Regions from separate parts of the Rhodoferax sp. LS1P39 genome, predicted to be linked through region 1. Evidence: riboswitches for the same ligand, from Rfam matches in the RefSeq annotation. Region 1 holds a riboswitch; each other region holds the start of a gene.
The links. A riboswitch is a leader RNA that binds a small molecule or an ion and turns the genes downstream of it on or off. The one in region 1 is predicted to bind thiamine pyrophosphate.
Positions count from the first base shown of each region.

Region 1 (3,901 bases):
CAATCAGCAGCACGTCGGCCTGGTCCATGGCGGACATCAGCGCGTGGTTCAGGCCGGTGGCTTCGTCGTGCGCGTCGGGCACCTCGGCCATCACCGCGCTGTAGTGCTCGGTCCAGGGGTTGCTGCCCTTGGTGAGCTTGGTGGCGTTGCGGCCCTGCTGGTCTTCCCAGGCGTTGTAGGCGGCGCGCACCTCGGCATGCACGTTGTGGCCCCAGGTGCCAATTTCACAGTGCACCGGCCAGACCATCAGCAGGTAGCGGCCCCGGGCTTCCAGTGCGTCCAGGTAGGCCAGGGTGCGGCCCAGCGCCCCGGGCTGGCGCGGCAGGTACTGGCCCGCGTGCACGGCGGCGGCGGTGATGGTGGTGAACGGTGCCACCGCGCTGCCATCGGCCTGCTGCCAGAAGGTGGGGTGGGCAATGTCGATGCGGTGGTGCGAGTCCAGCGTCAGGGTGATGTCGGTTAGCGCCGACCCGTGCGTACGGATGAAGGCCGCCAGGCGCTGCATGTCGGCATCGGCACCGGCGACGGGCAGGGCAGCGCCCGGCAGATCGCAAAAGTCGTTTTGCGGGTCGATGATGAGCAGGTGGGTGTGGTGCGTCATGGCGATCAAGGGCTGGTGGTACTGGAGGTGCTAGAAGGGAGCAGCGAGCGCAGCGAAGGCAGAGACACGCCGTTGGCTTGCAAAACCTCATAACCCAGTGCCACCATCAGCGCCGCCATCAGCACGATGGCCAGTATCCAGGGTGCACGGCTGCGCCGCCGCCGCCGGGGCTGCGGGGGCAGGGGCGGCATGGTGAAACCGGAATGGATGGGGGCCTGCCTGGGCGCGGGCGCAGGTACGGGTGTGGGTGTGGGTGTGGGTGCAGGCGGCACGGGCGGGGCAGGGACCGGAGGTGGTGGCGCCGGAGGTGCCGGAGGGGCTGTGGGCTTGGCCATGGCTTGCTCCAGCAGGGACATGCGCGGTGGCACGGGCAGGGCGGCCGCACACTGGGCGCACACGGTCGCGTCCCGGGCGTTTGCGGTTTTACAGACGGGGCAGAGGAGGCTCATGTTTCAACTCGGTTAGATGGGGCACACAGGAACCAGTCCTGTGGATGCAATGTCACATGATGACAGCAGCCACCCACGATAATCGCGCTCCATGGACATTCTCATGCAACTTCTCGACTTCATCCTCCACGTAGACAAATACCTGGAGGCCTTTGTGACCAGCTATGGGCCCTGGGTCTATGCGCTGCTGTTTCTGATCATCTTTGTGGAGACCGGCGTGGTGGTCATGCCGTTTCTGCCGGGTGACTCGCTGCTGTTTGTGGTGGGCGCCATGTGCGGCGTGGGGCTGATGTCCTACCCGCTGGCCGTGGGCCTGCTGCTGGCGGCGGCCATCCTGGGCAACCAGTGCAACTACGCGATTGGCCGCTACTTGGGCCCCAAGGTGTTCCAGTGGGAGAACTCCAAGCTCTTCAACAAGCAGGCCTTCAACCAGGCGCATGCGTTCTACGAGCGCTACGGCGGTATCACCCTGGTCGCCGCCCGCTTCATGCCGTTTTTGCGCACCTTTGCGCCCTTTGTGGCCGGGGTGGCCATGATGGGCCGCGCCAAGTTCACGTTTTACGACGTGCTGGGCGGTGTGCTGTGGGTGGCAGGCATCATTACCATCGGTTACTTCTTTGGCAACCTGCCGTGGGTCAAGCAGCACCTGGACAAGATCATCTGGGCCATGATCTTGATCCCCGGCCTGGTGATTGTGCTAGGCGCCGTCAAGGGCCGCATGTCTGGCAAGGTCTCGGGTGCGTAGTGCTTAATTTTTAAGCGCTGCAAGCTTTGTCGTTATAAATCAAGCACTTAACCGCCCTATACAAGTGCTTGGCAGGGTTATCCACAAGCTTATCCAGTGTTGACAGGGAGAACTTGGAGCCAGTGGACAACCACTACAATCCGACGCTTCACCGGGGGTGTCCGCGATAGGTTAGCGGACTGAGAAATACCCCACACCTGATCTGGGTCATGCCAGCGGAGGGAGCGTGATGGGTCAGATCTGGGGCCTTTTCATGCGTCCGCCGCTGGCGCATTGAAAGACAACCATGCTGCACCGCCGCACTTTTTCACTCGCCGCCGCACTGGCTGTATCCGTTTCGCTTCCGGCCTTAGCCCAGGACACCCCGCTGCGCGTGTTGGTGCACAGTTCGTTCTCGCTGCCCAAGCCGCTGCTGGCCCGGTTCGAGGCCGAATCCGGCATCAAGCTCAGCCTCATCAAGGCCGGTGACGCGGGCGAGATGCTCAACAAGCTCATCCTCACCCGCGCCCAGCCCATTGCCGACGTGGTGTTTGGCCTGGACAACGCGTCCGTCGCCAAGGCCCAGGCCAACAAGGTGCTGGAGCCGGTGGCTTACACCCAGGGCTCGGCCATCGCCCAGGTGGGTGCCAACGTGGTGCCGGTGGACTACGGCTTCGTCAACCTCAACTTCGACAAGGCGGCATTCGCCAAGAGCGGCCTGCCGCTGCCCAAAACTCTGGAAGACCTGGCCCAGCCCACCTACCGCAACCTCTTAGTGGTGCCCAACCCCGCCACCTCCAGCCCCGGCTACGCGTTTTTGCTGGCCACCATTGCCGGCATGGGCGAAGAAAAGGCCTTTGACTGGTGGGCCCGCATGCGCGGCAACGGCGTGAAAGCCGTCAAGGGCTGGACCGAGGCCTATTACACCGAGTTCAGCCGCAACGGCGGCACCCGCCCGCTGGTGGTGAGCTACGCCAGCAGCCCGGCAGCCGAGGTGTTCTACAGCAAAGAAAAAATCACCGAATCGCCCACCGGCAACCTGTTCTTCAAGGGCGGCGTGTTCCGCCAGGTGGAGGGCGTGGCCCTGGTGGCGGGCGGCGGCCAGCGCGAGGCGGCGACTAAGTTCATCCGCTTCATGCGTTCCGGCGTGGTGCAAGAGGCTTTGCAGACCAGCATGTGGATGTACCCCATTGAAGCCCACACGCCCCTGGCCGAAGTGATGAAGCACGCCGTGGAGCCCACCGCCTTTGACAGCCTGCCCGCCGAGACCATTGCCGACAAGGGTACGGGCTGGGTGGCGCGCTGGACGCAGGTGGTTCTGAAGTAAATGCCGTCTCGCCGCTGGCTGCTGGCGCTGCTGCCGCTTCTGGCCCTGGCCGTGCTGCTGGTGGCCCCGGTGCTGCGGCTGGCGGGCGAGGGCTGGTGGGGCGATCTGGCCACGCAAACCCGTAGTTCCCCGTGGGCGCTGTGGACCGATCCGTACCTGCGCTGGCGCGTGCTGTGGTCGGTGCTGCAGGCAGGGGCGACGTGTATCGCCGCGCTGCTGCTAGGCCTGCCCGTGGCCTGGGTGCTGGCGCGCTGGGAGTTTGCGGGCCGCAGCCTGGTTTTGCGCCTGTTGATGCTGCCGTTTGTGGTGCCCACCCTGGTCGCCGCGCTGGGCGTGTTGGCGCTGTGGGGGCCGCGCGGGCTGCTTAGTGGCTGGCTGGATGTGAACCTGCAAGATACGCCCTGGCTGCTGCTGTATGGCAATCTGTTTTTCAACCTGTGCGTGGTGGTGCGCGCCGGGGTGGATGCGCTGGAGCACGTGAGCGCGCCGCGCGTCGCCGCTGCACGCACCCTGGGTGCCACGCCGTGGCGGGCGTTCTGGCGGGTCGAGTGGCCCGCCATTCTGCCCTGGCTGGCATCGAGCCTGTGCCTGGTGTTTTTGTACTGCTTTGCCGGGTTTGGCCTGGCCCTGGTGCTGGGCGGCCAGCGCTACGCTACGGTGGAGGTCGAGATCTACACCCTGGTCGCCCACGAGCTGCAACTGGCCCCTGCTTGCCTGCTGGCGCTGTGGATGTTGCTGCTGACCGGCGCGGTGGCTTGGGCGTATGCATTGATTGAAAAGCGCCTGGCCACGCCCACCCG
Region 1 covers NZ_JBWMAV010000005.1:256,490-260,390, reverse strand. Annotated here, with positions in the region: gene AC097O_RS11300 (cysteine hydrolase family protein) at 1-601, opposite strand, end outside; gene AC097O_RS11295 (hypothetical protein) at 607-1,050, opposite strand; gene AC097O_RS11290 (VTT domain-containing protein) at 1,142-1,795, shown strand; TPP riboswitch at 1,939-2,037, shown strand; gene AC097O_RS11285 (thiamine ABC transporter substrate-binding protein) at 2,082-3,101, shown strand; gene AC097O_RS11280 (ABC transporter permease) at 3,102-3,901, shown strand, end outside.

Region 2 (3,901 bases), on a different contig from region 1:
CTTGCCGCCATGCATGTCCTCCCAGACACAGGAAATATTCACACCATGGACAACTCAAAACTTCGACTGCGCGCCTGGCAGGTTTTACGTTGGGGTGCAGCCGCCGTGCTGGGCGTGGCACTGGCCGCCTGCCAGACCCCTCCGTCCGCGCCGGTGGCCTACACCGGCCCGACGCTGGACATAGAGCAAACCGAGCGTGGCGTGCAAATCGTGCTGCCCGTCACGGTGCTGTTCGCCACCGGCGAATACACCTTCAAAACCGAGGAAGCTGCGCCCTACCTGGACCGGCTGGCCAGCCTGCTGAAAACCAAAACCACGCACGATGTCAGCGTGGAGGGCCATACCGACAACGTGGGGGGCCTGGACTTGAACCAAACCCTGTCCGACCACCGGGCGCGTGCGTTGCGTAAAGCTTTGGAAGAGCGTGGTGTCGAACCCCGGCGCATCGTCTCCGCAGGCTTCGCCTACAACCGCCCCGTGGCCTCCAACGCCAGCGAACAAGGCCGCACGTTGAACCGCCGCGTCGAGCTGATGGTGCTGGACGAAAAGGTGGAAACCCTGACCCAGGGCGAGCCTGCCAACGCGTTTGCGTCGGCTTTCGACAAGCTGCGCAAGATGGTCGACGACGGTGTGATCCAGCTGCCGGAAAGCCCGTAGTGCTGCGCCGAAGCCTGCTGGCTGCCGCCGGGGCCGCGCCGTTGCTGGCGCAGGCAGCGCCCGCCGCCAAAAGAATCGGCATCGCCCTGGGGGCCGGATCGGCCCGGGGGTTTGCCCATATCGGCGTGCTCAAGGCCTTGGTCGAAGCCGGTCTGGCCCCCGAGGTGGTGGCGGGCACCAGTGCCGGTTCCTTGGTGGGCGCTTTTTATGCCGCGGGCTACTCGCCCTGGCAGATCGAAGAGGTGGCCTTGCGGCTGCGCGACATCGAAATTGTCGATCTGGGCCAGGGCAACAAGCGCGGCATGTTCACCGGCGAAACCCTGCAAAAGCTGGTCAACCAGTACGTCAAGGACGTGCCCATCGAGCGCTTCAAACGCCGCTTCGGCGCGGTGGCCACGGTGCTGAAATCTGGTGAACTGCGCTTGCTGGTGGGCGGCAATGCCGGTGCGGCCGTGCGCGCCTCGTGCTCGATTCCCGGGGTGTTTGTTCCCTGCGTGATTGCTGACGAGGAGCTGGTGGACGGTGGGCTGGTCAGCCCCTTGCCGGTGAAAGCTGCGCGCAGGCTGGGTGCCGATGTGGTGATTGGCGTGGACGTGGGCGTGCTGCCGCAAAACAGCACCCGCGTGGGCCTGTACGAGGTGATTCTGCAGTCGTTTGAAATCATGGGCCGCTCGCTCTCGCAGCTAGAGGGGCAAACTGCCGACTTCATGGTCCGCCCAGACACGGCGCGGTTTTCCAGCACCGATTTCACGGTGCGCAAGGAAATCGTCCAGGCGGGCTACGAGGCCGGTGTGGCCGCGTTACCAGCGTTGCGCCAACTGCTGCGCGGGCGCGGAGCCAGCCCGGACCGGGTCGGGTAGCACATGCCGTACACTGCGCGCTGCCCGGGGTGCGCAGAGGCTGCGCTGAGATGGAATCCAAACCCGCGAACTTGATCTGGTTCATACCAGCGTAAGAAGAGCTTGACGATGCCGTCCACTGGCTGGACGGTGTTGTCTCACCGCCCGTCATGGGCGTTCTCCTTCGGGGTTTGCGCGGTCTGGCTGCGCGTTCCGGGCTCCACCAACCCAGGAGACCCCCATGAACGCACCCGACAAATTCACCCAGTTACTCCGCTACGCCTGCGACCCGCTGCCCGCCAGCACCAAGCGCTACATCCAGGGCAGCCGAGCCGACCTGCGCGTGCCGCTGCGCGAAATCATGCAGAGCAATGGCGAGGCCGTCACCGTCTACGACACCTCCGGCCCCTACACCGACCCCACCGCCCAGATCGACGTGCGCGCCGGTTTGCAGGCCCTGCGCGCAGGCTGGATCGATGCCCGTGGCGACACCGAGGCCTACGCCGCCCGCATCCTGCACGCGCTGGACGATGGCCGCAAGAGCGACGAGAACGAAGCGCTGCAGCAATTGCGCGCCCAGGCTTCCGGCCTGCAACGCGCGCCGCGCCGGGCCCGCAGCGGTGCCAACGTTTCGCAGATGCACTACGCCCGCCAAGGCATCATCACCCCCGAAATGGAATTTGTTGCCCTGCGCGAAAACCAGAAGATGGAGTGGATGGCGCAGTACGCCGCCAATACCGAGCGCGACCAGCGCCTGGCGGGTAACAGCTTCGGCGCATCCATCCCCAAGGTGATGACCCCCGAGTTTGTGCGCTCCGAGGTGGCCCGGGGCCGCGCCGTCATTCCGCTCAACATCAACCACCCCGAAGTCGAGCCCATGGCGATTGGCCGCAACTTCCTGGTGAAGATCAACGCCAACATCGGCAACAGCGCCGTCACCTCCAGCATCGAAGAAGAGGTGGAAAAACTGGTCTGGGCGATCCGCTGGGGTGCCGACACAGTGATGGACTTGTCTACCGGCAAAAACATCCACACCACCCGCGACTGGATCATCCGCAACAGCCCCGTACCCATCGGCACCGTGCCCATCTACCAGGCGCTTGAAAAAGTAGGCGGCGTGGCCGAAGACCTGACCTGGGAAATCTTCCGCGACACCCTGATCGAGCAGGCCGAGCAGGGCGTGGACTACTTCACCGTGCACGCCGGTGTACGCCTGCCCTTCATCCACCTCACCGCCAACCGCATGACCGGCATCGTCTCGCGCGGCGGTTCCATCATGGCCAAGTGGTGCATTGCCCACCATAAAGAGAATTTCATCTACACCCACTTCGATGAAATGACCGAGATCCTCAAGGCCTACGACGTGAGCTACTCACTCGGCGATGGCCTGCGCCCCGGCTCCAGCGCCGATGCCAACGACGAAGCCCAGTTCGCCGAACTGCGCACGCTGGGCGAGTTGACCCAACGCGCCTGGCAGCAAGACGTGCAGGTGATGATCGAAGGCCCCGGCCACGTGCCTATGCACATGGTGCAAGAGAACATGACCGAGCAACTTAAGCACTGCGGTGAGGCCCCGTTCTACACCCTGGGCCCGCTGACCACCGACATTGCCCCCGGCTACGACCACATCACCAGCGGCATCGGTGCGGCCATGATCGGCTGGTTTGGCACCGCCATGCTGTGCTATGTCACGCCCAAGGAGCACCTGGGCCTGCCCGACCGCGACGACGTGAAGACCGGGATCATTACCTACAAGATCGCCGCCCACGCCGCCGACGTGGCCAAGGGCCACCCGGGAGCGCGCTACCGTGACGACGCGCTGTCCAAGGCCCGCTTCGAGTTCCGCTGGATGGACCAGTTCAACCTGTCGCTGGACCCCGAAACCGCCAAAAAATTCCACGACGAAACCCTGCCCAAGGACTCGGCCAAGGTGGCCCACTTCTGCTCCATGTGCGGCCCCAAGTTCTGCTCCATGAAGATCACGCAAGAGGTGCGCGAATACGCCAAGAACCTGGGTGTCAGCGAAGCCGCTGCCGCCGAACAAGGCATGCTGGAGAAGTCGCAAGAGTTCAAAAGCGGCGGTGGCGAAATCTATGTGCCGGTGGGCGGGGTGATCCCTATCGTGCAAGCGTAATGCTATAAATAAAATAGCTGCTACCGCCCAATATATAAGCGCTAGCGGCTGTTTTTATTCGCAACTAGATGGCTGCCCCCTCAGCCCAGGCTGCCACCTCCGTTGACGTGCAAGACCTCGCCCGTCAGGTAGGGGTTGGTCAGCGCAAACAGGGCGGCATCGGCCAGGTCTGCCGGGCTGCCAATGCGGCGCGCGGGCAGGCTGCTGGCCAGGCTGGCAAAGAAGGCGCTGCGGCTGGCCTCGTCCATGAAGGCCCAGCCTTCGGTATCCA
Region 2 covers NZ_JBWMAV010000007.1:170,026-173,926, reverse strand. Annotated here, with positions in the region: gene AC097O_RS13600 (OmpA family protein) at 46-657, shown strand; gene AC097O_RS13595 (patatin-like phospholipase family protein) at 657-1,517, shown strand; TPP riboswitch at 1,533-1,633, shown strand; gene thiC (phosphomethylpyrimidine synthase ThiC) at 1,738-3,630, shown strand; gene AC097O_RS13585 (SDR family oxidoreductase) at 3,711-3,901, opposite strand, start outside.
Region 2: another riboswitch for thiamine pyrophosphate. It lies ahead of thiC (phosphomethylpyrimidine synthase ThiC); the one in region 1 lies ahead of AC097O_RS11285 (thiamine ABC transporter substrate-binding protein).

Region 3 (3,901 bases), 100 kb from region 1:
GCTCCAGGCCGTACTGGACGATATCGGCGTGGATGCGGTGAAGATCGGCATGCTGCACTCCCCCGAAATGGTGGAGGTGGTGGCCTGGGCCATCGACCACTACCAGCTCAAAAAAGTGGTGCTCGACCCGGTGATGGTGGCCACCAGCGGCGACCGGCTGATGGCCCGGGAGACGGTGCAGGTGCTGGTGGACCAGCTCTTTCCCCGCGCCACCGTGGTCACGCCCAACCTCGACGAGGCCGCCCTGCTGCTGGGCCGTGGCGTGGAGGACGAGGCTGCATTGGAGCCCGCCGTGGCCGACCTGTTAGCCCTGGGCGCGCAGGCGGTGCTGGTCAAGGGCGGGCACCTGCCGGGCAACGCGGTGGTGGATGTGCTGGGCTTGGCGGACGGCACACGCCAGCGCTGGGAGTCGGTGCGCATCGCCACCCACAACGGCCACGGCACCGGCTGCACGCTGTCGTCCGCCATCGCCGTGTACCTGGCGCAGGGCCAGGCCTTGCCCGAGGCGGTGGGGCTGGCGCGGGCCTATATCCTGGGGGCGATCACCGGTGGTGCCCAGGTGCATACCGGGCACGGACACGGCCCGCTGAACCACGGCTTTGCGCCTGTGGCGATGCAGGTTCTCACCGGGTAAATTTATAAGAAATAGGCCGCTAGCGCTTATTTCATAAGCGCTAGCAGCTCCTATTTTTGTAGTGCGTAAGTAATCCGCAGCGGGCGGCTCATCCAGGCGGCCAGGTAGACCACGGCCAGCGTGGGCAGGGCCGCGCCGAACTGGGGTGCGTAGAGGGCCAGCAGGTGGTACAGGGCGATACCCGCCAGCCACAGCCCGGCGGCTACCGGCTCCACCAGGCGCTGCACCGAGGCGGTGGCGTGGCTGCCCAGGCGGCCCAGAATCACCCCGAACAGCGGCACAAACACCGAGCTCAGCATCAGCAAAAACGGCTCCAGGCTGTGGATGGGCAGCACCAGCGCCAACGCGGTACAGCCAACCGCCAACAGCAGGCCCCAGCGGCGGATGCTCAGCTTGGGGTGCAGGCTGTGGGCCGACACCGCGCCCGAGTACACGTCGCCATAGGCGTTGTCGATCTCGTCAAACAAGATCAGCCCCAGCGCCAGCAGGCCGCCCTGGGCGATCAACAGTGCGGTGACCAGGTCGGTGCCCGGTGCAGCCACGGTGACCACCACCACGCCCAGCGCGTAGCACCAGATATTGGCCAGCGCGTAGCCCAGCCAGGTGCCGGCCATGGCGGATTTGCCGCTGCGCCCATGGCGGGCGTAGTCGGCCACCAGGGGCAGCCACGACACCGGCATGGCGATCACCAGGTCCATGGCCGACAGCAGGCCCTTGCTGCCGTCGCCGGGGCGGCTCCAGAAGGCCTGCGCGTCACCGGCCAGCAGCTTCTGGGCAAACTGCCAGCTCAGCCACAGCAGCGACAGCACCACCAGCGGCAGGCCAAAGCGGCTGATGAACTTGCGCACCAGGGTCAGCATGGAGGCCGCCATCAAAGCGGTGAGCACCGCGCCCCACAGCAGGGTGGTGAGCAGCACGCCTTGGGTGCCGCTGAGGTTCCAGCCCAGGCTGCGTTGGGCGATGGCGGCGGTGCCGTCGCGCATGATGACCAGCTCGAAGGTGGTCCAGCCCACCAGTTGCACGATGTTCAGCAGCACCGGCAGCCGGGCAAAGCCGCTGCCAAAGGTGGCATGCATCAGCCCGGCGCTGGACAGCCCGCTGTCGCAGGCGATGCGCGCCACCCAGGCCAGCAGCCCCGCGCCCAGTACCGAGCCCAGCACGATGGCCAGCAGCGCCTGCTGCGTGCCCACGGCGGGCACCAGGTAGGCGCCGATCTGCATCACCAGCAGGCCCACGCCCAGGCTGAACCACAGGGCGGCGTGCGATGCGCCACTGAAAACACGGCCTGCGGCCGGGATCGGCGTCAGGGCTTCATTGTGAAAAATAGGTGAATGTGCCACTCATTTGCTCCATGCAAGATGCTGGCAGGGTGGCTTGAACCGCACGGCGTGCATGGCCGGAGAAGGCCGCCGTGGTAGAACTTGCTTCCCTGCGCGGGGATTACCCCAATCAGGTTCAAAGGGACTTTCTCAGTCGCGGCCCTGGAACAGATTCCACAGCCGCAACACCCCTAGCGATACCCCGCAGTGCTGCGGAGTGGGCGGATTCTAGCGCAGTGGCTTACATGTAGACACAAAATAGGCCTCCGGCGCAGATGCCATCGGCGCAAGCAGCTATCAAAACAATAGCCGTACAATCGGCTGCAGCCAGGTACGTGGTTCGTGCGCATCCGCCTTGGATGTCGGCCTTGCACCTCCCAGCCAAACTATTTATTCATCGCCCCATGGATGCACTCTTGATCCCCCACCGGCTCGCTGCCTGCGCCTTGCTGGGCCTTGCCTGCCACGCCATGGCCCAGACGGCCACCGCCCCCGATACGCCCCAGGTCGCTACACCTTCCGTGCCGTACCGCTGGCGGCTGGAAATCAGCCCGTACACCACCCACTTCAGCCCCAGCCCCGAACACCGCCATGTGGTGCTGGTAGGCCTGGAACGCGAATCCACCGTAGACAACAGCTTGGTGGGCCTGGCGCTGTTCAGCAACTCGTTTGGCCAGGAAAGCGGCTACCTGTACCTAGGCAAAAGCTACTACAACGTGTTTGAAAGCCTGCCCCAGGTGTATTTGAAGTGGTCGGCAGGCGTTTTGTACGGCTACAAGCCGCCCTATAACGACAAGGTGCCGCTGAACTACAAGGGTTTTTCGCCCGCCTTTGTGCCCGCCGTGGGCTGGCGCTTTGGCGATGGCTGGAATGCCCAGGTAGACCTGCTGGGCACGGCCGGGCTGACCTACTCGCTGGTAAAAGAGTTTTAAGCCGCTTTGGGCGCCACTTTTTAAGCCTTTGAAAAGCCCATTTTTTATGGGCTTTTTTGGGATCTGGTCGGCTGAAAAAATCGCCAGATTGCCGCACAATGAACGTATCTCCACCACGGTACGCCGCCATGCCCACAGCCGCTTTTTGCCCTGATGTGCGTTTGCCTCCACGCTTTGGCGCGGTGCTGGCCCTGCTGTGTTGCAACGGAGGGGCGTTGGCGCAGGATGCCGACGAGGCCGCCGCAGGGGCTCCGCAGCTGGAGCTGGCCACGCTGTCCATGCCAAACTTGCAGCGTGCCGATGCACGGCCCGATTCCCGCCTCACCCTGACTGGCTGGTCCGGCCCCGCAGACCGGGCGGGCTTTGGGCTGGGCGTGGGGTTGACGGCCCGGCAGCACAACCTGGCAGGGGATGGGCGCCATACCCCCGGTGGATTGGACCTGGGCCTGCATTGGCGCTCTGCCGACCGGGGCCAGGGCCGCGTGCGCATCGGGGTGTGGCAGCAGGTGGGCTCCTGGCCCGACCCTGTGCCGGGCATTGCCAGCCAAACCGCCAACCCCATGAACTACAGCACCCGGCTGGAGATGCAGTTCAGCGCCGCCAGTGCCCGCGGCATCCAGTTTGAGCTGGGCGGGGCCTTGGGCATGCAGCTCAACAAAAACGAACGGGTGGTGCTGCGCGTGAGCCGGGGTCGGCCCATGGTGTATTACCGGCTGCGCTTCTGATTCACACCCAGCCCATCGCACCCAGGGCCGCGCCAACCCCCAGCAGCCACAAAATGTGCACCTTGGTGCGCCACACCACCAGTGCGCTCAGGCCCGTCAACAGCCACAGCGGCCAATCACGCACCAAACCATGCTGGGCACTCGACAGCAGCCAGCCGGTGGCCAGCATCAGCGCAATCACGATCGGGGCCATGCCCTGCTTGAAGGCCCGCACCGCGCGCAGCTCGCGGTTGCGGTGGCCCCAGCGGGTGGACAGCCACATCAGCGTGGTGCTGGGCACCAGAATGCCCA
Region 3 covers NZ_JBWMAV010000005.1:154,676-158,576, reverse strand. Annotated here, with positions in the region: gene thiD (bifunctional hydroxymethylpyrimidine kinase/phosphomethylpyrimidine kinase) at 1-634, shown strand, start outside; gene AC097O_RS10760 (purine-cytosine permease family protein) at 685-1,974, opposite strand; TPP riboswitch at 2,044-2,156, opposite strand; gene AC097O_RS10755 (ABC transporter ATP-binding protein) at 2,358-2,885, shown strand; gene AC097O_RS10750 (hypothetical protein) at 3,014-3,610, shown strand; gene AC097O_RS10745 (chromate transporter) at 3,612-3,901, opposite strand, start outside.
Region 3: another riboswitch for thiamine pyrophosphate. It lies ahead of AC097O_RS10760 (purine-cytosine permease family protein); the one in region 1 lies ahead of AC097O_RS11285 (thiamine ABC transporter substrate-binding protein).